Regions from separate parts of the Pantoea sp. S18 genome, predicted to be linked through region 1. Evidence: predicted binding sites of a transcription regulator. Region 1 holds the regulator's gene; the other holds the start of a gene.

What was found. The regulator PurR, encoded in region 1, represses purine synthesis genes. The targets are predictions, from matches to a motif close to CANGCAAACGTTTGCNTG.
Positions count from the first base shown of each region.
Region 2: guaB (IMP dehydrogenase) is a predicted target of PurR. The motif match lies at 6,436-6,453, and genes of this name have one in related genera.

Region 1 is NZ_CP142688.1:1,869,715-1,881,309, reverse strand. Features, by position in the region: gene VIJ98_RS08745 (FUSC family protein) at 1-347, shown strand, start outside; gene VIJ98_RS08740 (hypothetical protein) at 348-815, opposite strand; gene sodC (superoxide dismutase [Cu-Zn] SodC) at 946-1,464, opposite strand; gene VIJ98_RS08730 (aldo/keto reductase family oxidoreductase) at 1,545-2,441, opposite strand; gene VIJ98_RS08725 (DUF1289 domain-containing protein) at 2,514-2,753, opposite strand; gene eptA (phosphoethanolamine transferase EptA) at 2,982-4,619, shown strand; gene VIJ98_RS08715 (TetR/AcrR family transcriptional regulator) at 4,659-5,255, shown strand; gene VIJ98_RS08710 (alkene reductase) at 5,306-6,403, shown strand; gene gloA (lactoylglutathione lyase) at 6,505-6,912, shown strand; gene rnt (ribonuclease T) at 7,020-7,688, shown strand; gene VIJ98_RS08695 (Grx4 family monothiol glutaredoxin) at 7,724-8,059, opposite strand; gene VIJ98_RS08690 (C40 family peptidase) at 8,424-9,215, shown strand; gene VIJ98_RS08685 (YnhF family membrane protein) at 9,271-9,360, opposite strand; gene purR (HTH-type transcriptional repressor PurR) at 9,635-10,660, shown strand; gene punR (DNA-binding transcriptional activator PunR) at 10,657-11,568, opposite strand.
Region 2 is NZ_CP142688.1:3,125,312-3,136,906, reverse strand. Features, by position in the region: gene der (ribosome biogenesis GTPase Der) at 1-120, shown strand, start outside; gene VIJ98_RS14500 (zinc ribbon domain-containing protein) at 216-443, shown strand; gene VIJ98_RS14495 (glucose/quinate/shikimate family membrane-bound PQQ-dependent dehydrogenase) at 772-3,210, shown strand; gene VIJ98_RS14490 (general stress protein) at 3,297-3,479, opposite strand; gene VIJ98_RS14485 (protealysin inhibitor emfourin) at 3,583-3,909, opposite strand; gene VIJ98_RS14480 (M4 family metallopeptidase) at 3,894-4,919, opposite strand; gene xseA (exodeoxyribonuclease VII large subunit) at 4,971-6,344, opposite strand; gene guaB (IMP dehydrogenase) at 6,514-7,980, shown strand; gene guaA (glutamine-hydrolyzing GMP synthase) at 8,053-9,633, shown strand; gene VIJ98_RS14460 (DUF3750 domain-containing protein) at 9,804-10,580, shown strand; gene VIJ98_RS14455 (hypothetical protein) at 10,608-10,787, opposite strand; gene VIJ98_RS14450 (hypothetical protein) at 10,835-10,990, opposite strand; gene VIJ98_RS14445 (AlpA family transcriptional regulator) at 11,275-11,595, shown strand, end outside.

The DNA.
Region 1 (11,595 bases):
ATCATATTAGTCAGCTCAGTAACAGTCGCGACGAGCAGGCGCGCGTGTGGCTGCTGCGCTGGGGCGTGGTGCTACTCAACTGTTCCCACATTGTCTGGCAGCTGCGCGAATGGCAGCCGACGTCGGCTACGCTCGGGCAAATGCGCGACAGCAGCCTGCAGGATCTGCAACGGATTATGAGTCTGCGCGGCGTGCATCACACTGCGTTGCAGGCCACGCTGGATGAGCTGGAAACCATGATTAATCAGCTGCAGCAGCAAGCAGAGAGCGAAGCCAATACGCTGGTGGGTATTTTGTGGCGCCTGCGCTGCTCTCTCGCCCAGTTAGCGCAGGCGGTGCCGGATTAATCACTGACAATATTGCGTGGTCTGGCGATTAAAATCGTCCTGCAACTGCTGCAGCGATTTCTGTCCTTCGAAGCGGGTTTTGTCCTGATCGGTCATCGGTTCAATCACCAGCGCCTTCTCTTCTGAAGAGTAGATAAAACGTCGATACAAGGTGGTGCCGGTGAAACTTTTACCCTGAATGCCACCGCATACCACCGTCATCGCATGACGATAAGTTTCGCTGTGAGTGAAATTGGTTTCGGTGGCGCTGCGCAGAACGTTTTCGCAGCCTTTGGCTTCCAGACGATGGAGGGTGTGCTGTGTCAGCCATTCACGCCCACGCGCAATCTTTTCACACTGAACACGCAGTGGGTTGGTATCGATGGTGCGTTGCAGTTGTCGACTGGCATCTAAACGCAGCTGTGTGTCGTTGGGTTGATCGCATCCCACCAGCAATAAACATAACAACATCATCCCACGCGCTTTCATTCCTGCCCCTGAAGGTTTTATTCCTGAATCAATATCATAGGACGGAAAAACCGCTGAGAGTAGCAAGAAAATGGGTCAATTTTTTTCAAAGTAAGGAAATCAGGGCGACAAGCTGCTGCCGCCCACGAAGTTAAATTACACCGCAGGCAAAACGCGCCCCGCCGCCGCCGAGCGGTTGCGGATGGTCGGCATGATTATCGCCGCCCACATGCACCATCAAAGCTTTTCCTTTGATTTCACTCAGGGATTTGATACGTGGCGCAACCACCGGATAAGTCGCCTTGCCATCTTCGGTTACAAACAGCGCAGGCAAGTCGCCAAGGTGGCCATCGGCGTACGGGCCAAGATGCTTGCCGGTTTTTTGCGGATCGAGATGTCCGCCCGCCGCACCGGCCGCCACCGTTTTACCGTCTGATTCGCCCGGTTCACAGCTGCCTTTGGCATGCACGTGGAAACCATGAATGCCCGGCTTCAGGCCGCTTAACGCTGGCGTAAATTGCACACCGTACGGCGTTTCGCTGATAGTGACTTTGCCGATTGCCGCTCCGATGCCCTGCGCGGTGGTTTCGTGCAGCGTGACTTCTTCTGACGCCGCCTGCGCGCCTGCGGCGCAGGCCAGAGCCAGCATAACAATGAGGGTTTTCTTCATAACGTCTCCTTACGGTTAGATTCCCTGTAAGCCTGGACTGCTTTCATCCAGGCTGCCGTAATTTGACGCAGCTTTACGCTTTAGGGCACATCGTAGCCGATGGCGGCTTTGCGGATGCGGAACCATTGCTGGCGGTCGAGGGTTAACTGGCAGGCGCCAACCGCTTCTTTCACACGTTCAATTTTGCCTGATCCAATAATCGGCAGCGGACGGCTTGGCAGCTTCATCACCCATGCATACACCACTTGCTCGATATTGCTGGCGCCAATCTCCTGCTTCACCTGCTCCAGCTCATCGCGCAACGGCTGATAGTGCGGATCGTTAAACACGCGGCCGCCGCCGAGGCAGGACCACGCCATTGGGCGGATACGGTTCTGCTGGCACTGATCGAGCGAGCCATCCAGCAGCGACGTTTGCTCCAGCGGGGAGATTTCCAGTTGATTAGTGACCAGACTAAATGGCAAACGCGATTGCAGCAGCGTGAACTGAGACGCAGTGAAGTTAGATACGCCAAAATGGCGCACTTTGCCGCTCTGATGCAGCGCCGTAAAGGCTTCGGCAATTTCATCCGCGTCCATCAACGGATCCGGGCGATGAATCAGCAGCAAATCGAGGTAATCGGTATTGAAATGGCGCAGCGAATTTTCGGCGCTATGCAGAATGTGGCTGGCTTCGGTGATGTAGTGACCAATGCGGTGTTCGGGTTTGGCGCGCGTCGCAATGCCGCATTTAGTGACGATTTGCAGCTTTTCACGCAAACCTGGCGCCAGGCGCAGTGCTTCACCAAAGGCGGCTTCACACTGGTAATCGCCGTAGATATCAGCGTGATCGACAGTGGTGATGCCCAGTGCTAAATGGTGTTCAATAAACTGCACCACATGCTGCGGCGTCATGCCCCACTCCATTAAACGCCAGTAACCGGCAATCAGCGTTGAAAAGGACGGTCCCTGCGGTGCAATAGCCTGCGGTTGTAACATGGTTAAACTCCCCTAAACACGATTCCAGATAACGAAAGCGGGAGTATAACGGAAAGGCAGATCGTCGTTTTCTTAAAACAGTTCCGGTTGTTGTGGATCATGATCTTCATCGACTTTTTGCTGACGCTGCAGACGCAAAAAGCGTTGCTGGCACAAGCGCAGCACATCACGCTTTTGTGCATCGCTGAATTTCATCCAGTTAAAGCGCTCTTCCCGGCTGCGTAAACAGCCACGACAATAGCCACGTGCGTCACTCTGGCAAATGCCACGACACGGGCTGGGAACGGGGAAGAACTCGAGTTGCTCGGCCACATGCACTCCGCAATTAACATCTCAAATCACATTGATAACAGCTTAATGACATTGTGCAAAGAGTATACGGGCATTGCGCATAATCAAGCCATCGCGGCATTTCGTTACGCCTGTTTACCAAAAAGCCAGCATTTAAAGGATTTGGATTGCTTACGTTTAATCTTCGTTAAGGTTTTCCTCATCTTGTCTTCATACGATTGTCACATTACTTCTTACCGTTGAGTTTTCATGAGATTTCCGATCACCTTTCAGTGCGGCACCAACGGATTTAACCTTATTGCCGCCCTGTTTTTCGCATTAGTCCTGAATGCCCTGTTCTTGCTGCGCGCCTGGGAAATGATCCCTTACGATCACGTCCACGATTATCTGTTCGCCGCCAGTATTCCGCTGGTGCTCGCCTCGGCGTTCTATTTTCTCTTCTCGCTAGCCGCCTGGCCTTATCTGCGCAAACCGTTACTGATTGCGCTGGTATTAGTTAGCGCCGCCGCCAATTACTTCATGCACAGTTTTGGCACGGTGATCGACACCAATATGATTCAAAACGTCTTTGAATCCGACCCGCAGGAAGCCGGTGCGCTGATCAGCAGTCGCTATCTACTCTGGATGCTGTTGATGGGGATGGTGCCGGTGGCGCTGATTTGCGGCGTGCGCATCAATAACGGCACGCGCTGGTGGTGGAATCTGCTGCAACGCCTGACGGGCGCACTAGGCGCAATATTAATCATATTGCTGATGGCGGCGCTGTTTTACAAAGATTACGCCTCGCTGATTCGCAACAATAAAAACCTGATCAAGATGATTACTCCGGCCAACGTGGTTAGCGGTACTGGCCACTATGTCGATCAACGCTATCTGCAAGGTAGTCAGGAATTGGTAAAAATTGGCGAGGATGCCCACAAAGGCCCATTAATCTCCGCAGCAACCAAGAAAACGCTGGTGGTGTTAGTGGTGGGTGAAACCGCGCGCGCCGAGAATTTCTCGCTGGGTGGCTACGCGCGTGACACCAATCCGGAGCTGAAAAAACAGCAGGTCATTTACTATCCCAACGCCATTTCCTGTGGCACAGAAACCGCTATATCGGTGCCCTGCATGTTCTCCAATATGCCACGCGTGCATTACGACGCGAATCTGGCGCATCATCAGGAAGGCGTGCTTGATATCCTGGCGCATGCCGGCGTGAGCGTGCTGTGGCGCGAAAACGATGGTGGTTGCAAAGGCGCCTGCGACCGCGTGCCGCACACCGACATGACACAGTGGAAACTGCCGCAATATTGTCACGATGGGTTTTGCCAGGATGATGTGTTGCTGCATCGTCTTGATAACTATATTGATAGCCTGCATAACGACGGCATTATTGTACTGCATCAAATGGGCAGCCACGGTCCAGCCTATTATCAGCGTTATCCGGCTGAGTTCCGCCGTTTTACGCCCACCTGTGACAGCAAACAGATTCAGGATTGCGATCATCAGGCATTGGTGAATACCTACGACAACTCGCTGCTGTATACCGACGCCATGCTGAGCCGCACCATCGATAAGCTCAAAGGCCTGAGCGATCGCTTCAATGTGGCGCTGGTCTATCTCTCCGATCACGGCGAATCACTTGGCGAACGCGGGATATATCTGCACGGTGCGCCTTATATGTTTGCGCCCTCACAGCAAACACACATTCCTCTGCTGATGTGGATGTCACCGGGATACGCGGCGGCGAATCACATCAATGAAGCCTGTTTGCGCCAGCAAGCTGCCGATGCAAAGGTGTCGCAAGATAATCTTTTCCATACGCTTTTAGGCATGTTCAACATCCAGACGCAGCAGTATCAACCGCAGTTGGATATGAACAGATCGTGCCAAACCGCCGCCTGAGGGTTGCGCTAGACTGACTGGTCTAATAACCTGCGACCCATGAACAAGACTCTGCAACGCAACGATACCCGTGAACATCTGCTCGCTATTGGCGAGCAGGTTTGTTTACAGCGCGGCTTTACCGGCATGGGTTTGATCGAGATGCTGGCGCTGGCGGAAGTCACTAAAGGCTCGTTCTACCACTATTTCGGTTCGAAAGAGGCCTTTGGCGTGGCGCTGATTGAGCGCTACTTCGCCCACTTCCAGCAACAGATTGATCAGCAGCTAAATCTGCCCGGTTTACCGCCGAGCGAACGCCTGTTAGCGCATTTCCGCTACGGTGAAAGGCTGTTTATCGAGCAAGGTCATATTGTTGGCTGCCTTGGCGTGAAATTGTCAGCCGAAGTGTGCGATCTCTCCGAGCCCATGCGCGATGCCCTGCAACAAGGTGCCAATGCCATCATCGCTGCCTACACGCGCTGTTTGACTGAGGTAGCCGCTGAGCAGCCGCTGCCGTTTGGGCAAACGCCGCAGCAGCTGGCGCAGCGCTGCTATTTGTTGTGGCTGGGAGCCAGCTTGCAGAGCAAGATTTCCCGAGAGCCGGGTCCGATTAGCCTGGCGCTCGAAACCATCGAACAGTGGCTTATAAGTCACTGATTTTTAAAAATTGTCGTTACTAGACGACCGGTCTTCCTGGAGCAATCAATATGGCGAGTAAGCAGCTGTTCTCCCCACTCAAAGTGGGCGCGATTACCGTACCGAACCGCATTTTTATGGCCCCATTGACGCGCCTGCGCAGCATTGAGCCGGGCGATATTCCGACGCCACTGATGGCAGAATATTATCAGCAGCGCGCCAGTGCCGGTTTGATCATCACCGAAGCCACCCAGATCTCTTTCCAGGCGAAAGGCTATGCCGGTGCGCCGGGTCTGCACACACAGCAGCAAATTGCCGCGTGGAAAATGATTAACGAAGGCATTCATGCCGCTAACGGTCACAGCGCCGTGCAGCTGTGGCACACCGGCCGCATTTCTCATAACAGCGTGCAGCCAGAAGGCAAAGCACCGGTCGCACCTACCGCGCTGGCGGCAGGTACGCGCACTTCCCTGCGCGCTACGGATGGTTCGGTCTACCGTGAAGACACCTCAGTGCCGCGCGAGCTGTCAGTGGCTGAAATTCAGCAAATCGTCAAAGATTTTGGTCAGGCCGCCGCCAATGCGCGCGAAGCCGACTTCGACCTGCTGGAGCTGCACTCCGCGCACGGTTACCTGATGCATCAGTTCCTCGCACCCGGCTCAAATCAGCGTAGCGATGAGTACGGCGGTTCGATTGAGAAACGTGGTCGTTTCGCGCTGGAAGTGGTGGATGCGGCGATTGCTAACTGGTCTGCCGATCGTATCGGTATCCGCGTTTCGCCAATCGGTGCCTTCCAGAATCTGGAAAATGGCCCGGAAGAAGAGAAAGCAGCGTTGTGGTACATCGCCGAGCTGGGCAAACGCGGCATCGCCTATCTGCACCTTTCTGAGCCAGACTGGGCAGGCGGACAGCCATACAGCGATGCATTCCGTGAGAAAGTGCGTGCGCTGTTCCCAGGCGTGATTATCGGTGCCGGTGCCTACACCGTTGAGAAAGCGGATGATCTGATTGCGCGCGGCCTGATTGACGCGGTGGCGTTTGGTCGCGACTTTATCGCTAACCCGGATCTGGTTGCTCGTTTGCAGCAAGATGCGCCACTCAATCCGCAGCGTCCTGAGAGCTTCTACGGCGGCGGCGCGGAAGGCTATACCGATTATCCAACCCTGTAAGAAAATGGCTGCCGCGTCGGATAGGCGGCAGCGTTGTTTCATCAGTGTGTATACTTAGTTGTCTTGTCATTCACTGATGACGTTTTAAAAAAGAGGATGTTATGCGTTTACTTCACACCATGTTACGCGTTGGCGATTTGCAACGTTCTATCGATTTCTACACCCGCGTGCTCGGCATGCGCGTGCTGCGTCAGAGCGAAAACACCGAGTACAAATACACGCTGGCATTCGTTGGCTACACCGAAGAGAGCGAAGGCGCGGTAATTGAGCTGACTTACAACTGGGGCGTGGATAAATACGATCTCGGCAACGCTTACGGCCATATCGCGCTGGGCGTGGACAACGTGGCTGACACCTGCGAACGCATTCGCAGCGCGGGCGGCAACGTGACGCGTGAAGCGGGCCCGGTAAAAGGCGGTTCTACCATTATTGCGTTTGTTGAAGATCCAGACGGCTACAAGATCGAACTGATTGAAAACAAACATGCCGGTCACGGCTTAGGCAACTAAGGTTGCTGGTCAGCCTGCTAATTGCAGGCTGACTTCCCTCTCCTGCTGCACCCTCCTGCGATTTTTGCCATAATGCGCGCTGCCCTATTTATTGCCATGAGATCCTGATGTCTGAATCGAACGCTTTAAACGCTCTCCACCAACGCTTCCGCGGTTTTTATCCTGTTGTGATCGACGTTGAAACCGCAGGTTTCAATGCACAAACCGATGCACTGCTGGAAATTGCAGCCACAACGCTGAAAATGGATGAAGACGGCTGGTTGCACCGCGATGAAACGCTGCATTTCCATGTGGAACCGTTTGAAGGCGCCATTCTGAATCCTGCGGCGCTGGCGTTTACCGGCATCGATCCCACCAATCCGCTGCGCGGTGCGGTAAGCGAATATGAAGCGCTGCATGCGATTTTTAAAATGGTGCGCAAAGGCACCAAAGATAGCGGCTGCAATCGCGCGATTATCGTGGCGCACAATGCCACTTTCGATCTCAACTTCGTGATGGCGGCCGCAGAGCGCGCCAGCCTGAAGCGCAATCCGTTCCACCCTTTTGCTACGTTTGATACCGCAGCGTTAAGTGGTTTGGTGCTGGGGCAAACCGTGTTGGCGAAAGCCTGTAAAGCGGCGGGAATGGAGTTTGATAGTACGCAAGCGCATTCGGCGCTGTATGACACCGAGCAAACCGCGACGCTGTTTTGTGAGTTGGTGAACCGCTGGAAACGTCTGGGCGGCTGGCCGCTGGCTTTCAGTGAAGAATCCGCAGACGACGCGTCTGCCGAGTAAGCAAAGAAAAGGCCGACATTTGTCGGCCTTCTGCATTATTCCGCTTCTTTATACTTCTCAGCGGTCTCTTTCAGCAGTGGCTGAAGTTCACCGCGCTGGAACATCTCAACGATGATGTCGCAGCCGCCGACCAGTTCACCATCTACCCACAGCTGCGGGAAGGTTGGCCAGTTAGCGTATTTTGGCATTTCAGCACGAATGTCCGGGTTCTGCAGAATGTCCACGTATGCGAAACGCTCGCCACACGCAGAAAGCGCCTGCACGGCTTGCGCCGAGAAACCGCAGCTTGGCAGCTTTGGAGAACCTTTCATGTACAGCAGAATCGGGTTTTCTGCGATCTGACGCTGAATTTTTTCAACAGTACTCATTATTGCCTTCCTTAATCTTCTACTTCGTGTTTGTTTATTGTAGCGATTTCGCTCCCGGACTGAAAACGGGATTTTGCGTTTGCACTGGCTAATCGCCATGTTTGTTAAGTTAACGCATGACAAATAACATTTTCATATCATTAATTGGCATTAATAAATTAATAATTAGCAATAGTTTCGCTGCGTTAACCAGCTGAAATCGCTCATTTTTGCTACAGAATCAATCTGGTAACATATTAATGGAAAAAGGCCTTACCTTTTGGAAAAAAAGTGGATTAGAATTGCCTCGGCGCTGATCGCTTGATCAGATTTCTCTCACTTTAACGCAGTCTGCTTTCATTCAGCCTGCTTAACCTGTAACCGGATTATGCGTCTACTAATTACGCTTTTCATACTGGCTTTCGCCCAACTGTTTTTTAATGTGGCTGCTGCATCTCCGCATGCGCCCGTTAATGCCAGTTCGCTTAAAGCAGAGAAAAAGAGCGCACGTGAAGACGAGCGCCGCAAACGACGCCCGGTGAAAACCACCACCAAAAAATCGCGCCTGACTGCTGTTCAAAAATTCAAACTCAAAAAACAGACCAAAACAGAAACCGCGCTGCACAAGACCACCAGCAAAAAATCCCCGCTGAAACTCTCTGCTAAGAAATACGGTCATCAACGTTTAGCGAAGAAAACACCAGAGATCGCCGTCGATGATGAAGCGTTAGCGCTGACCGGCATCAAAATGAGTAAGGCGCACCGCCAGCGTTATCAAAAAGCGCGTGAAACAGCGATGACCAAATTGATGGGCCAACTCGGCAAACCTTATCAGTGGGGCGGCACTTCGCCACACACCGGTTTCGATTGCAGCGGCTTAGTGTGGTACGCCTATAAAGATTTGGTGAAATTCAAATTCCCGCGCACCGCCAATGAGATGTATCACCTGCGCGATGCGGCACCGATTAAGCGTGAAATGCTGGAGAAAGGTGATCTGGTGTTCTTCCGCATTAATAATCGCGGCACCGCCGATCATGTTGGCGTGTATCTCGGCAACGGGAAATTCATTCAGTCGCCGCGTACCGGCAAAGATATTCAGATTAGCGCACTGGGTGAGGATTACTGGCAGAAACACTATGTGGGCGCGCGTCGCATGATGACGCCAAAAACTATTCGCTAACTGTTGCGCAACAATCATAAAAAGCCGGATGCTGTTCTCAGCTCCGGCTTTTTTGTTAATGCATGATCGCGGTAAAGCTGAAGGCGATAATCATCAACAGTGCGCCAACGGTGGTCATTAGCGCCAGCTTCAGGTCGGTATTCATCACAACTCCTTAGTCACACAATTATTAGGGTTAAGGCGATTTTCGCACAGCAATGGGCAAAAATCTCGTGTTATCCGCGCCAGCTTGTTAGAATCGCCGCCTTTCGTTGCGCAACAGATTTTGCGCGTGCTGTATTTACAGCGTGATGAAGTGATTTCGCCTGCTAAAACACACCGTTTTGCCCGCTTTTTTGGGCTATAAAAGCATTAGCAGACGCAAACGTTTAACAATATACTTATCAGTAAGTTGCGATAAGCCCAGGAGTACCATTTTCATGGCAACAATTAAAGATGTCGCAAAACGCGCGGGTGTCTCAACCACCACGGTTTCGCATGTCATCAACAAAACGCGTTTCGTTGCGGAAGAGACGCGTAACGCCGTATGGGAAGCGATCAAAGAATTACACTACTCGCCCAGTGCCGTGGCGCGTAGTCTCAAAGTTAATCACACCAAAACCTTAGGTTTGCTGGCGACCTCCAGCGAAGCGCCCTATTTCGCTGAAATTATCGAAGCGGTGGAGAACCGTTGTTTCGAACGCGGGTACACGCTGATTCTCGGCAATGCGCACAACGATCTGCAAAAGCAGCGTGCTTACCTGTCGATGATGGCGCAAAAGCGCGTCGATGGCTTGCTGGTGATGTGTTCTGAGTATCCAGACGATTTGCTGCAGATGCTGGAAGAGAACCGCAACATTCCCATGGTGGTGATGGATTGGGGTGCATCGCGCGGTGATTTCACCGATACCGTGCAAGACAATGCGTTTCAGGGCGGCTATCTCGCCGGGCGTTATCTGATTGAACGCGGTCATCGAGATATCGGTGCCATTCCCGGCCAGATGGAGCGCAACACCGGCGGCGGCCGTCACGCTGGCTTCCTGCAGGCAATGAACGAAGCGGGCATTACGGTGCGTCCGGAATGGGTAGTTCAGGGCGACTTTGAGCCTGAATCGGGCTATCAGGCGATGCAGCAGATTTTAAATCAGAAACAGCGCCCAACAGCGGTGTTCTGCGGTGGCGATATTATGGCGATGGGCGCGATTTGCGCTGCTGATGAGATGGGTTTGCGCGTACCGCAGGATATCTCAGTCATCGGCTACGATAATGTGCGCAACGCGCGCTATTTCACGCCAGCGCTGACCACCGTGCATCAGCCAAAAGCCGAACTGGGTGAAAAAGCGCTGGAAATGCTACTGGATCGCATCACCAGCAAGCGTGAAGATCCGCAAACCATTGAGGTTCAGCCAACGCTGATTGAGCGCCGTTCGGTGGCGTACGGTCCGTTCCGCGACTATCGCCGCTAAGCCGACAATTCGCTGAGCCATTCGTGGTTCAGCGTTTCGGCATCCCCGAGATAAGCCAGTAACCACTCCAGCGCCGGTGACGCGCGCTGTTCTGACCAGCTGACGCAGCACGGACTGTCCGGAAAGGCCTGCGGCAGTGCCAGTTCCACCAGTTTATGGCTGTCCAGCAGAGGACGCGCCAGATGGCCTGGCGCCATGCCGACGCATAATCCTGCCAGCAAACAATCCATCCCGGTTTCCCACTCTGGCACCACCAGACGTCGCTGATTATCCAGCGTCCATGTCATACGGCGCGGCAACGCACGCGAGGTATCCTCCAGCACCAGCGATGGCCATACTCGCAATGTTTCATCATCCAGCTCCGTGCTGTTAACCAACGGATGATCCGGACTTACAACACAACGCCAGTTCAACGCGCCCATATCCTGAAAGGCAAAACGTCCGCCCACCGGAATCGCCTGGGTTGCGCCAATCGCCACATCAACCCGGCCATCTGCCAATGCATCCCACACGCCGTTAAACACTTCGTAGCTGATAATCAGCTCCATATCGGGAAAGTGGCGATAGAAATCCTTCACTAACTGCCGCGTGCGCTGCGGTTTAACGATGCAATCAACCGCGATGCTTAGCTCCCCGCGCCAGCCATTTGCCAGTTGCTGACACTGTCGACGGGTTGCCAGCATTTTTTTGATAACAGATCGTCCTTCACGTACAAAATGCTCGCCCGCCGGTGTCATCACCACTTCGCGGTGCTGACGCTCAAACAGCGGCACCGCCAGCCAGCTTTCCAGCTGGCGCACGGTATAGCTGACGGCAGAAGGCACACGATGCAGCTCCTGCGCTGCCGCACTAAAACTGCCAGTGCGCGCCACCGCATCCACCACTTCAAGCGCATATTCTGACCACATAATTTTGCCTTCAAAAAATTTAACAGC
Region 2 (11,595 bases), 1.3 Mb from region 1:
ATTCGCATTCAGTTCAAAGAGGGCGATAACCCGTACGCGGGCAAGCGCAATCTGTTGACGCCAACGCAGCAGCGTAAACGTCAGCGTCTGATGTCGCATCTGAAGAAGAACAAGCGTTAACATGAGAAGGGCCCAGCAGGGCCCTTTTTTATGAACCTGTAACTCGTAGGGTCGCCATTCATGGCGACCGCCATCCAAAGCGCAGAGGACAATTGATGAATTTTTCCTGCCCAGCCTGTCAGCAACTACTCACTCACAATGAAACCGGTTTTGACTGCCCCAGCTGTGAACGTCATTTCGCACACATCGCCTCATGCCCGGATTGCCACCAACCGTTGCAGGTGCTGAAAGCCTGCGGTGCGGTGGACTACTTCTGCCAGCACGGCGACGGACTTATTTCCAAAAAACGTGTCGAATTCATCCCCGACTTAACATCGCAATAAGAAAAGTCACGATACGCCGTCATATTTATTAATAGCTTACGACTGGATTTGTAGCAAAAATGCTATTAACCAGTGACTGCCGCGTTATGGATATTCACTTTTTATTGTACCAGGTGGTACAATCCTGCCGCCTTGTAGCGAGAATCACTCTCACCTGCGTTGTGTCCTCGCTCACAAGCGCCGAATCACGGGCATTGCACCCGTACCAATAGATATAAAATAAAGCGTAACGGAATTATTCCTGTCTCCCGCTGCGGCTGGAGCCTTGTTATCGGCTGCCACAGATTTACTGGCGCCAGCGCTTTATTTTTTCAGGAGAGTTTTTGTTATGGCAGAAAATTCCGCTCGTCCCGGCAAAGGGCTGAGCATCTGGTCCGTACTGTTTGGCCTGGTCCTGCTGGCTATCGGCTTGTTCTTCGCTATCGGCGGCGGCAAGCTGGTTGCGCTGGGCGGCAGCTGGTACTTCCTCATCGCCGGTATCGTCATGCTGCTGTCGGCCATTCAGTTCTTCCGTCGCAAGTCATCCGCCGTCACCCTGTTTATTCTGGTGTTTGCTGGCACGTTGATTTGGTCACTGTTTGATGCGGGCTTGCATTTCTGGCCGCTGGTATCACGTTTGATGGTGCCAGCCGGCTTGATGCTGTTTGCATTCCTCACCTGGCCAGCCCTGCGTAAAAGCGAAGGCAAAAGCTCTCTGGCGAAAGCCTCTTATGTGCTCTCTGCGGTGATCGCGGTGGGCATGGTGGCGACCTTCGTGCAGATGTTCCAGCCGCATCCTACCGTGGCGTTTGACGGTAAACAGCTGCCGCTGATTCCGGTCGATAAATCAAAACCTCAGCAAGACTGGAGCAGCTACGGCCGTACGCCGGGTGGCGACCGCTTCGCTGCCATCGATCAGATTACCCGCGACAACGTGAAAGACTTACAGGTCGCCTGGACTTTCCACACCGGTGACACGCCAATCAGCCCAACCGGTAACGGTGCGGAAGATCAGCAAACTCCACTGCAGGTCGGCAATACGCTGTTCCTGTGCACCCCGCACAACAATGTGATTGCGGTTGCAGCAGACAGCGGTAAGGAAATCTGGAAACGCGAAATCAACGCGCAGGCAGAAGTGTGGAACCGCTGCCGTGGCTTAGCCTATTTCGATGCGACTAAACCGCTGCAGCAGCCAACAGAGCCGGGCTCAACGCCGGTGACTGCCGCTGTGCTGCCTGCGGGCGATACCTGTCAGCGTCGTATTCTGATGAACACCATCGATGCGCGTCTGATTGCTATCAACGCTGATAACGGTGAGCTGTGCGACACCTTCGGTACGCACGGTGTGGTTGACCTGAAAACCGGTCTCGGCAGTGCGCCAGATCCGCAGTATCAGCTGACTTCACCGCCAGCGATGGCCGGTACCACCGTTGTTGTGGGCGGCCGTGTTGCGGATAACGTACAGACCGACATGCCTGGCGGCGTGCTGCGTGGTTTCGACGTTATCACCGGTCAGATGCGTTGGGCGTTTGACCCAGGCAACGATGACCCCAATGCGGTGCTGATGCCGGGTAAAGATTACACCCGCAGTACGCCGAACTCGTGGGCGCCAATGTCTTACGATCCGGCAATGAACACCGTGTTCCTGCCAATGGGTAGCTCGTCAGTGGATCTGTGGGGTGCGAACCGTACCAAACTGGATCACACCTACGGCGCATCAATCCTGGCGTTGGATGCCACCACCGGTAAGCAGAAGTGGGTTTATCAGACCGTGCATAACGATCTGTGGGACTTCGACCTGCCAATGCAGCCGAGCCTGGTAGACTTCCCGATGAAGGATGGCACCAACAAGCCAGCCGTTGTTATCGGGGCGAAAACCGGCATGATTTGGGTGCTGGACCGCCTGACCGGCAAGCCTTTGACCAAAGTTGAAGAGCTGCCGATGCCGCAGGGTCACATCCCGAACGAGCAGTACACCAAAACTCAGCCGCACTCAGTGGAAATGCCAAACATCGGCAACCAGAAAATGAGTGAGTCGGATATGTGGGGCGCAACGCCGTTTGATCAGCTGGCGTGCCGTATTGCCTTTAAAGGCATGCGTTACGATGGTCTGTTCACCGTGCCGGATACTGATAAATCCCTCAGCTTCCCAGGTTCGCTGGGCGGTATGAACTGGGGCGGTATCTCGTTTGACCCGAACAACCAGTACATGTTTGTCAACGACATGCGTCTCGGCCTGTGGGTACAGATGATCCCACAAGACACCAGCAAGACTGCAGCCAGCAACGGTGGCGAAGCCATCAACACCGGTATGGGTGCGGTTCCGCTTAAAGGCACACCGTACGCGGTTAACAAAAACCGCTTCATGTCGCCGCTGGGCATTCCGTGCCAGGCTCCGCCGTTCGGTACGCTGTCGGCGATTGACATGAAAACCCGTCAGATCGTATGGCAGGTGCCGGTTGGTACCGTTGAAGATACCGGTCCGTTTGGTATTAAAATGCGCGCGAAGATGCCAATTGGTATGCCGACCTTAGGCGGCACGCTGGCAACGCAGGGCGGCCTGGTGTTCATCGCCGGTACGCAGGATTACTATCTGCGCGCTTTCGATAGCTCAACCGGTAAAGAAGTGTGGAAAGCACGTCTGCCAGTTGGCAGCCAGGGCGGTCCAATCAGCTACGTATCGCCGAAAACCGGCAAACAGTACATCCTGATCTCCGCAGGCGGCGCACGTCAGTCGCCAGACCGTGGTGATTATGTGATTGCTTACGCGCTGCCAGACAGCAAGTAAGTTCTCAATACGAGAAAGGCCGACATCATGATGTCGGCCTTTTTTTTAACCATCCGTGGCACATCACTTCCTTTAAGGCACCTTAATTACTGCTGCTTGGAAGGGCGACGGCTTTTTTGACCTCCTTTTCTTCCAGCTTCCCTGGCTCTTTCAGGATCGTTTCTGAAATTACCCCCGCTGACTTTGCCGCCAGCACTACCTGCTTCCCTGGCGCGCTCCGGGTCCTCTGCAAAGTTCCCGGCACCACCTCGTTGCTTTTTTTGTGTCATAGCAGAGACCTCATCTAAGGGTGTTTTCTTCGACGTGGACTAGCTAGCCACATAATGAGTATAGTCAACCAGTTACGCTCTGCCTTGAGAGATCTCTGATAACCTATTCACCGTCTCGCCACAGCGATTGCAGCTCGGGTGGCGCCAGTTGTTCAGGAATTAAAATCACTAAGCTTGCCGCCTCACGGTGTGTCGCATAGGTGATTTGAATGCGGTAATAGCGCTGATCGCCGCGACCGATATTTGCCGCCTGATCTTCCGGTTCGCCCAGCGGCATTGCCTGTTCCAGCACCTCGCAGACGCGCTGCTTTTGCGGTTCCGGCAGCTCCGCCAGTGCAAAGCGCCGTTCGCCGCGTAGTTTGGGAATAAAAGCGATACCGCCTTCCCGCGCCAGCTCGATTATTGCGTCATCGGTCAGTTGGATGTCCATTTTACGCCCACCTGCTGCCAGGCGGATTGGATCTTCTCCGCCACTGAGTTGTTGAACCGCTGTTTCGCGTGCTGCACGGTAAAGCGTGCAAAGGTGCTGAAATCGGCATCCTGCGGCAGCGTTTTGTCGCACAGCGTGTCGTACCAGGCTTGACCCGCCTGTTCCCACGCGAAGCCGTCCAGCGCTTTAGCGGCGAGATAGAAGGCGCGATTGGGAATACCCGAGTTGAGATGCACGCCGCCGTTGTCGTCACGTGTTTCGATGTAGTGAGCCATATCGGCTGGTTGCGGATCTTTGCCCAGCACCGGATCATCGTAGGCGGTGCCGGGTGATGACATCGATCGCAATCCGCGCCCGTTGATGCCCTGCGCCAGCAAACCTTCGCCAATGATCCAGTCGGCCTGATCGGCACTTTGCTTGAGGTGGAATTGCTTCACCAGCGAGCCAAACACGTCAGACATCGATTCGTTCAGCGCACCTGCCTGTTGGAAATAGATCAATCCCGCTTCGGTTTCCGTCACGCCGTGCGTCAGCTCGTGCGCCACAACATCCAGCGCGATGGTGAAGCGATTGAAAATCTCGCCGTCGCCGTCACCAAACACCATCTGCTGCCCGTTCCAGAAGGCGTTCTGGTACTCCTTACCGTAATGCACGGTGCCATCGAGCTTGAGGCCTTTGTTGTCCAGCGAGTTGCGTTGGTAGGTTTGCCAAAAGAAATCGTAGGTAATGCCGAGATAGTTCCACGCCTCTTCGGCTGCGACATCACCATTTCCCGGCTGGCCTTCGTCGCGCACCAAAGTGCCGGGCAGATTTTGTGTTCCTTCGGCGTCGTAGATAGCCCGCAGCACCGTGCCAGGCTGCGCTGTGGCGGTGCTTGCCGGTTTAGCATTGTGTTCGCCCATTAAGTGCTGGACGTGGGTGAGGGTGCGGCGCGCGTAGTCTTGTTGCGCGCCGGAGCAATTATCAATGATATTGCGCAGAATGTAGGGTGGGATAACGCTGTAAGACATACCAATCTCCCTGGCTCTTTAACGAATGTGCCAGAAAGTATAGTTTTCATACTATGAACGTGCTTTACGGCTCCGGGATTTCTGTGGTTCGAGAGCGGTAACCTGGCTTTCCACCCAGCCATCGTCCAGCCGGGTGCGTAGCAAGTCGCCTTTACTTAGCTGCTGGGTTTTCTTCACCACCTGACCTTGCGTGTCAGTAGTGACGCTGAAGCCACGCGCCAGCGTCGCCAGCGGGCTCACGCCTTCCAGTTGTGCTGCCAGCGTGCCAAAGCGCTGACGATTGTGATTGAGCTGCTTTTCCATGCCCTGCTGTAAGCGATAGTGCCACTGCTGCAGCTGCTGCTGAGCGCGCAGAATACGTCCCTGCGGCTGCAGGGCATTGAGGCGTTGCAGCAGGCGATCCTGCTGACGATTAGCCACCCGCAGGCGCTGGTCCATCGCTTCACCGAGACGACGCTGCAGCTGGAAGAGCGCGGTCTGCTGACGTGCCAAACGCAGCTGCGGATGCTGCTGCTGCAAACGGTGCTGGATGCGCGTGAAGCGACGCTGTTGCTGTGCCAGATAGAAATCCATCGCCATCTCCATGCGCTGCTGCTGCGACTGCAAACGGCGCAACAGTTCGAGTTGATTACGGCTCACCAATTCTGCCGCAGCAGAAGGCGTTGGCGCGCGTAAATCCGCTACGAAGTCAGCGATAGTGACATCGGTTTCATGCCCAACGGCGCTGACGATCGGCAAGCGGCTGGCAAAAATCGCCCGCGCCACGCGTTCGTCATTGAAACTCCATAAATCTTCCAGCGAACCGCCGCCACGGCCCACGATCAGCACGTCACACTCATCGCGCTGGTTGGCCAGCTCAATGGCACGCACAATGCTGGCTGGCGCATCTACGCCTTGCACCGCCGTTGGATAAATAATCACCGGCAAGGAGGGATCGCGTCGATGCAGTACGCGTAGTACGTCGTGCAGCGCCGCGCCGGTAGCGGAGGTAATCACGCCAACCTGACGCGCCGGATCCGGCAGCGGCTGCTTGAACTGTTGATCAAATAAGCCTTCTGCAGCCAAACGCGCTTTCAACTGTTCAAATTGCTGCTGCAGCAAGCCTTCACCGGCGGGATGCATGCTTTCGATAATCAGCTGATAATCGCCGCGCGGCTCATACAGCGTGATGCTGGCGCGCACTAAAACTTGCTGGCCATGCTGAGGACGGAAGGTGACGCGGCGATTACTGTTACGGAACATCGCGCAGCGCACTTGTGCGCCATCATCCTTCAACGTGAAGTACCAATGACCGGAAGAGGGCTGAGTGAAATTTGAAATTTCAGCACTGAGCCACACCAGGCCCATCTCATTTTCCAGCAGTTGGCGCACCGTGGTGTTCAGGCGGCTGACAGTAAAAATATTGGCGGTTGGCGGTAGCGACATGTGATGTAGATCAAATTTTAAATCAGAGGGTTAATCAACTGATACTACATTGCTTGCCCTGAGGATCAAGACATTTTCTGAAAAAACACTGGAGGCAATCGGTTTCGGCCTGTATAATGCCGCGGCAATATTTTATCTGTTTTAATCGCCCCCAGGTGGAGATATTGCAATGTTAAGAATCGCTAAAGAAGCCCTCACATTTGACGACGTTCTGCTCGTTCCCGCTCACTCCACTGTCTTACCGAACACCGCTGATCTCAGCACTCAACTGACGAAAAATATCCGTCTGAACATCCCAATGCTCTCTGCTGCCATGGACACCGTGACCGAAGCCGGTCTGGCCATTGCGCTGGCGCAGGAAGGTGGTTTGGGCTTTATTCACAAAAACATGTCAATTGAGCGCCAGGCGGACGAAGTTCGTAAGGTGAAAAAACACGAAAGCGGCGTAGTTACCGATCCGCAAACCGTGCTACCAACCACCGCGCTGGCTGCGGTGAAAGAGCTGACCGAGCGTAACGGCTTCGCCGGTTATCCGGTAGTGAACACCGAGAACGAGCTGGTGGGCATCATCACTGGCCGTGACGTGCGTTTTGTTACCGACCTGACCTTGCCGGTTTCTGCGGTGATGACCCCGAAAGAGCGTCTGGTAACGGTGAAAGAGGGTGAAGCACGCGAAGTTGTGCTGCACAAAATGCATGAAAAACGTGTTGAGAAAGCGCTGGTTGTTGATGACAGCTTCCACCTGCTGGGCATGATCACCGTTAAAGATTTCCAGAAAGCCGAACGTAAACCTAACGCCTGTAAAGATGCGGAAGGCCGTCTGCGCGTGGGTGCTGCTGTTGGCGCTGGTGCAGGCAACGAAGAGCGCGTTGATGCGCTGGTTGCTGCCGGTGTTGACGTGCTGCTGATTGACTCGTCACACGGTCACTCAGAAGGCGTACTGCAGCGTATTCGTGAAACCCGTGCAAAATATCCGAACCTGGAAATCATCGGCGGCAACGTCGCTACTGGCGCAGGCGCACTGGCGCTGGCACAGGCAGGCGTGAGCGCGGTGAAAGTGGGTATCGGCCCTGGCTCAATTTGTACCACACGTATCGTTACCGGCGTTGGCGTTCCACAGATCACCGCAGTTTCTGATGCAGTTGCCGCGCTGGAAGGCACCGGCATTCCAGTTATCGCTGATGGCGGTATCCGCTTCTCTGGCGATATCGCAAAAGCGATTGCAGCAGGCGCAGCGGCCGTTATGGTTGGTTCAATGCTGGCCGGTACCGAAGAGTCTCCGGGCGAAATCGAGCTGTATCAGGGCCGTTCGTTCAAGTCTTATCGCGGTATGGGTTCACTGGGCGCGATGTCTAAAGGTTCTTCAGACCGTTACTTCCAGAGCGATAACGCCGCGGACAAACTGGTACCGGAAGGTATCGAAGGTCGCGTTGCCTATAAAGGCCGCCTGAAAGAGATCGTGCACCAGCAGATGGGCGGCTTGCGCTCTTGCATGGGCCTGACCGGTTGCCCAACCATCGACGATCTGCGTACCAAAGCGGAGTTCGTGCGTATCAGCGGCGCGGGCATCAATGAAAGCCACGTGCATGATGTGACCATCACCAAAGAGTCACCAAACTACCGCATGGGTTCATAATCCCGTAAAATTTAGCGCCCGGCACCCGCCGGGCGCTTTTATTATTAAGTCCATCCCAATGGAAACGCCTCAATGACGACTGAAAATATTCATAAACATCGTATTTTGATCCTCGATTTTGGTTCTCAGTATACGCAGCTGGTTGCGCGCCGCGTGCGCGAACTGGGTGTTTACTGCGAGCTCTGGGCGTGGGATGTCACCGAAGAGCAAATTCGCCAGTTCAACCCGAACGGCATCATTCTCTCTGGCGGTCCGGAGAGCACCACCGAGCTGAACAGCCCGCGTGCCCCGGAATACGTGTTTAACGCCCGCGTGCCTGTGTTGGGCGTTTGCTACGGCATGCAGACCATGGCGATGCAACTGGGCGGCAAAGTAGAAGGCTCTAACGAGCGTGAATTTGGTTATGCGCAGGTTGAAGTGCTGACCCAGAGCGCGCTGGTGCGTGACATCGAAGATGCGATTAGCGCAGCAGGTAAACCGCTGCTGGATGTGTGGATGAGCCACGGCGACAAAGTCACCGCCATCCCAGCCGGTTTCGAAACCGTTGCCAGCACCGAAACCTGCCCGTTCGCCATCATGGCGAACGAAGAGAAGAAATTCTACGGCGTGCAGTTCCACCCGGAAGTGACGCACACGCGTCAGGGCCTGCGCATGCTTGAGCGTTTCATTCGTGATATCTGCGGCTGCGAAGCGCTGTGGACACCAGCCAAAATCATCGAAGATGCGGTTGAGCGTATTCGTCAGCAGGTTGGCGAAGACAAAGTGATCCTCGGCCTGTCTGGCGGTGTGGACTCTTCTGTGACCGCGATGCTGCTGCACCGCGCCATCGGCGAGCGTCTGACCTGCGTGTTCGTCGACAACGGTTTGCTGCGTCTGAACGAAGCTGAGCAAGTGCTCGACATGTTTGGCGACCACTTCGGCCTGAACATCGTGCACGTGGCGGCTGAAGCGCGCTTCCTTGATGCGCTGGCGGGCGAGAACGACCCAGAAGCCAAACGTAAAATCATCGGCCGCGTATTCGTTGAAGTGTTCGACGAGCAGGCACTGCGTCTGGAAGACGTGAAGTGGCTGGCGCAGGGCACCATCTATCCTGACGTGATTGAATCGGCGGCTTCTGCCACCGGTAAAGCGCACGTAATCAAATCGCACCACAACGTGGGCGGTTTGCCGAAAGAGATGAAGATGGGCCTGGTTGAGCCGCTGAAAGAGCTGTTCAAAGACGAAGTGCGTAAAATCGGTCTGGAACTCGGCCTGCCGTACGACATGTTGTATCGTCACCCGTTCCCAGGTCCAGGTTTGGGCGTGCGCGTGCTGGGCGAAGTGAAGAAAGAGTACTGCGACCTGCTGCGCCGTGCAGACGCTATCTTCATCGAAGAGCTGCATAAAGCTGACCTGTACAACAAAGTCAGCCAGGCGTTCACCGTGTTCCTGCCAGTGCGTTCTGTTGGCGTGATGGGCGATGGTCGTAAATATGATTGGGTGGTTTCACTGCGTGCGGTGGAAACCATCGACTTCATGACCGCGCACTGGGCGCACCTGCCGTACGATTTCCTCGGCCGCGTCTCTAACCGCATCATCAACGAAGTGAATGGCATCTCACGCGTGGTTTATGATATTTCAGGTAAACCACCTGCGACGATCGAGTGGGAATAAATCCTGCTTTGATTGATGAGTAAAAACGAAGCCCGCTTAATTGCGGGCTTTTTCTTTCAAACGTTTTGATGGCAGGTAAAACGGCTAAGTGAATCGCATAGTTCGTGAATACAAAGCCAACCGTTTCGTTGCAAGATAGCGAGTGATTTTTACTCATCAGGATGCCGTCGATGTTGCCTTTCAAAGCCGTAATGATCTCTTTTCTTTGCATCATCTTGCTTTCATTAGGCGCGAGTTTGGCGCAGGCAACGCGTAGCGGTGAGCTCACCTCTGAACGCGGTGGCTGGGCGTCCGCAAGGCGTGATTCTGCCGGCATCGCACCGGATCCACAGCGTTATGCGGCAGAAGCTATCGTGCAGGTTTATGCTGCGCCGACTTATGGCTGGAAGGGCGCCGTAGCGGTGCATCCGTGGATTATCTTTAAACGCGCCGGTGAAACCCGCTACAACCGCTATGAAGTGATTAGCTGGGGCAGCGGCGATAAGGTGCGGCGCAACAGCAATCTCCCGGATGGCTACTGGTACGGCGCGAAGCCGCGTCTGCTGGTTGATCATCGCGGCAGTAGCGCAGAAGCGATGATTCCGCAGATCGAAGCGGCGATAAAATCCTATCCGTGGCCGACGACCTATCACGCCTGGCCTGGACCCAACAGCAATACCTTTATGGCGCACATTGGCCGCGAGGTACCGGCGTTGAAGCTGGATCTACCGGCTAACGCGCTCGGCAAAGATTATCGCTCGCTACTCAATCCGGTGGGTTTACCGCCGTCAGGTCGTGGCGTACAGCTTTCCCTGCTGGGTGTGCTGGGCGTAACGGTTGGCGCGGAAGAGGGGCTGGAAGTGAACTTGCTGGGATTAAACATGGGGCTGGATTTCACACCGTTCAGGCTGCGTCTGCCGTTTATTGGCGGTATCGGGCAGAACAATGTGCAGCGCGACAATCCCTAAAAATGGCCCCGATTTGGGGCACTTTTTTTAACAGACGCCGAAATCACCGTCTTCATGATACAGATTCACGGTATCGGCTCTGACTTCAATTTCTCGTTTGATGTGATCATCAACCCGAGCGCACCACAGCATATCGCCTTCCACGCGCAGCACCTGCATCTTTGGGCCACCGGTCTTAGACTGCACAAAATCATCCACGTTAAACATGCTTCTTCTCCGTCAGGTCAGTGATAACAATAGAGTCTATATGCACTTCAGACGCTGTGCGCTTGATTTTGTGCGCTGTCTTCCAGCACAAAAAGGAACCAAAGCGTGTTGAGACCGTTCTGGTTATTTTCTGCAGCATGCGCCGCTGAAATAGTATCGAAGTTTCTCTTGGTTGTCAGTTGACAACTCAGTGCGGTGAGCATAAGGTAACCAGCGATGTCAGACAGGAAGCGGCATCCGCATAAAGCGGTAGAAGAAGCTTTGCGATATGCAGAAGCAAGAGGTTGGAAAATTGCAGTCGGCGGCCACCATGCGTGGGGCAAGATGTACTGCCCAGATAACTCGGCAGAGTGTCGATGTGGGGATTACTGTATTACCTGCATCTTGAGCACGCCAAAAAATCCTGAAACGCATGCCAAATTGCTAAGGCGGGTGGTGGATAACTGCAGTGAAAGTCCTCAGCGGATTAAGTGACGAGGAGTGAAACATGGAATTTGAGTTTACGCTGCGTTTTCAGCTCAATGATGAGATCGACACCGATGAAACGCTTGAGCGTCTTGGTTCGCAAGGTTGCACTGATGCGTTAATTGGCGCGGGTGTAGCGGGAAAATTAAGCATGACGTTCAGCCGGGAAGCCAGCACTGCACAGGACGCGGTACGCAGCGCGTTAGATGATGTTTTTCAGGCATTGCCAGATGCTGAACTGATTGAAGCCGCACCGGATTTAGTCGGGCTGACTGATATTGCAGAGTTGATAGGTGTTTCGCGGCAGAATATGCGCAAGCTAATGCTGAGCCACAGCCCGCAG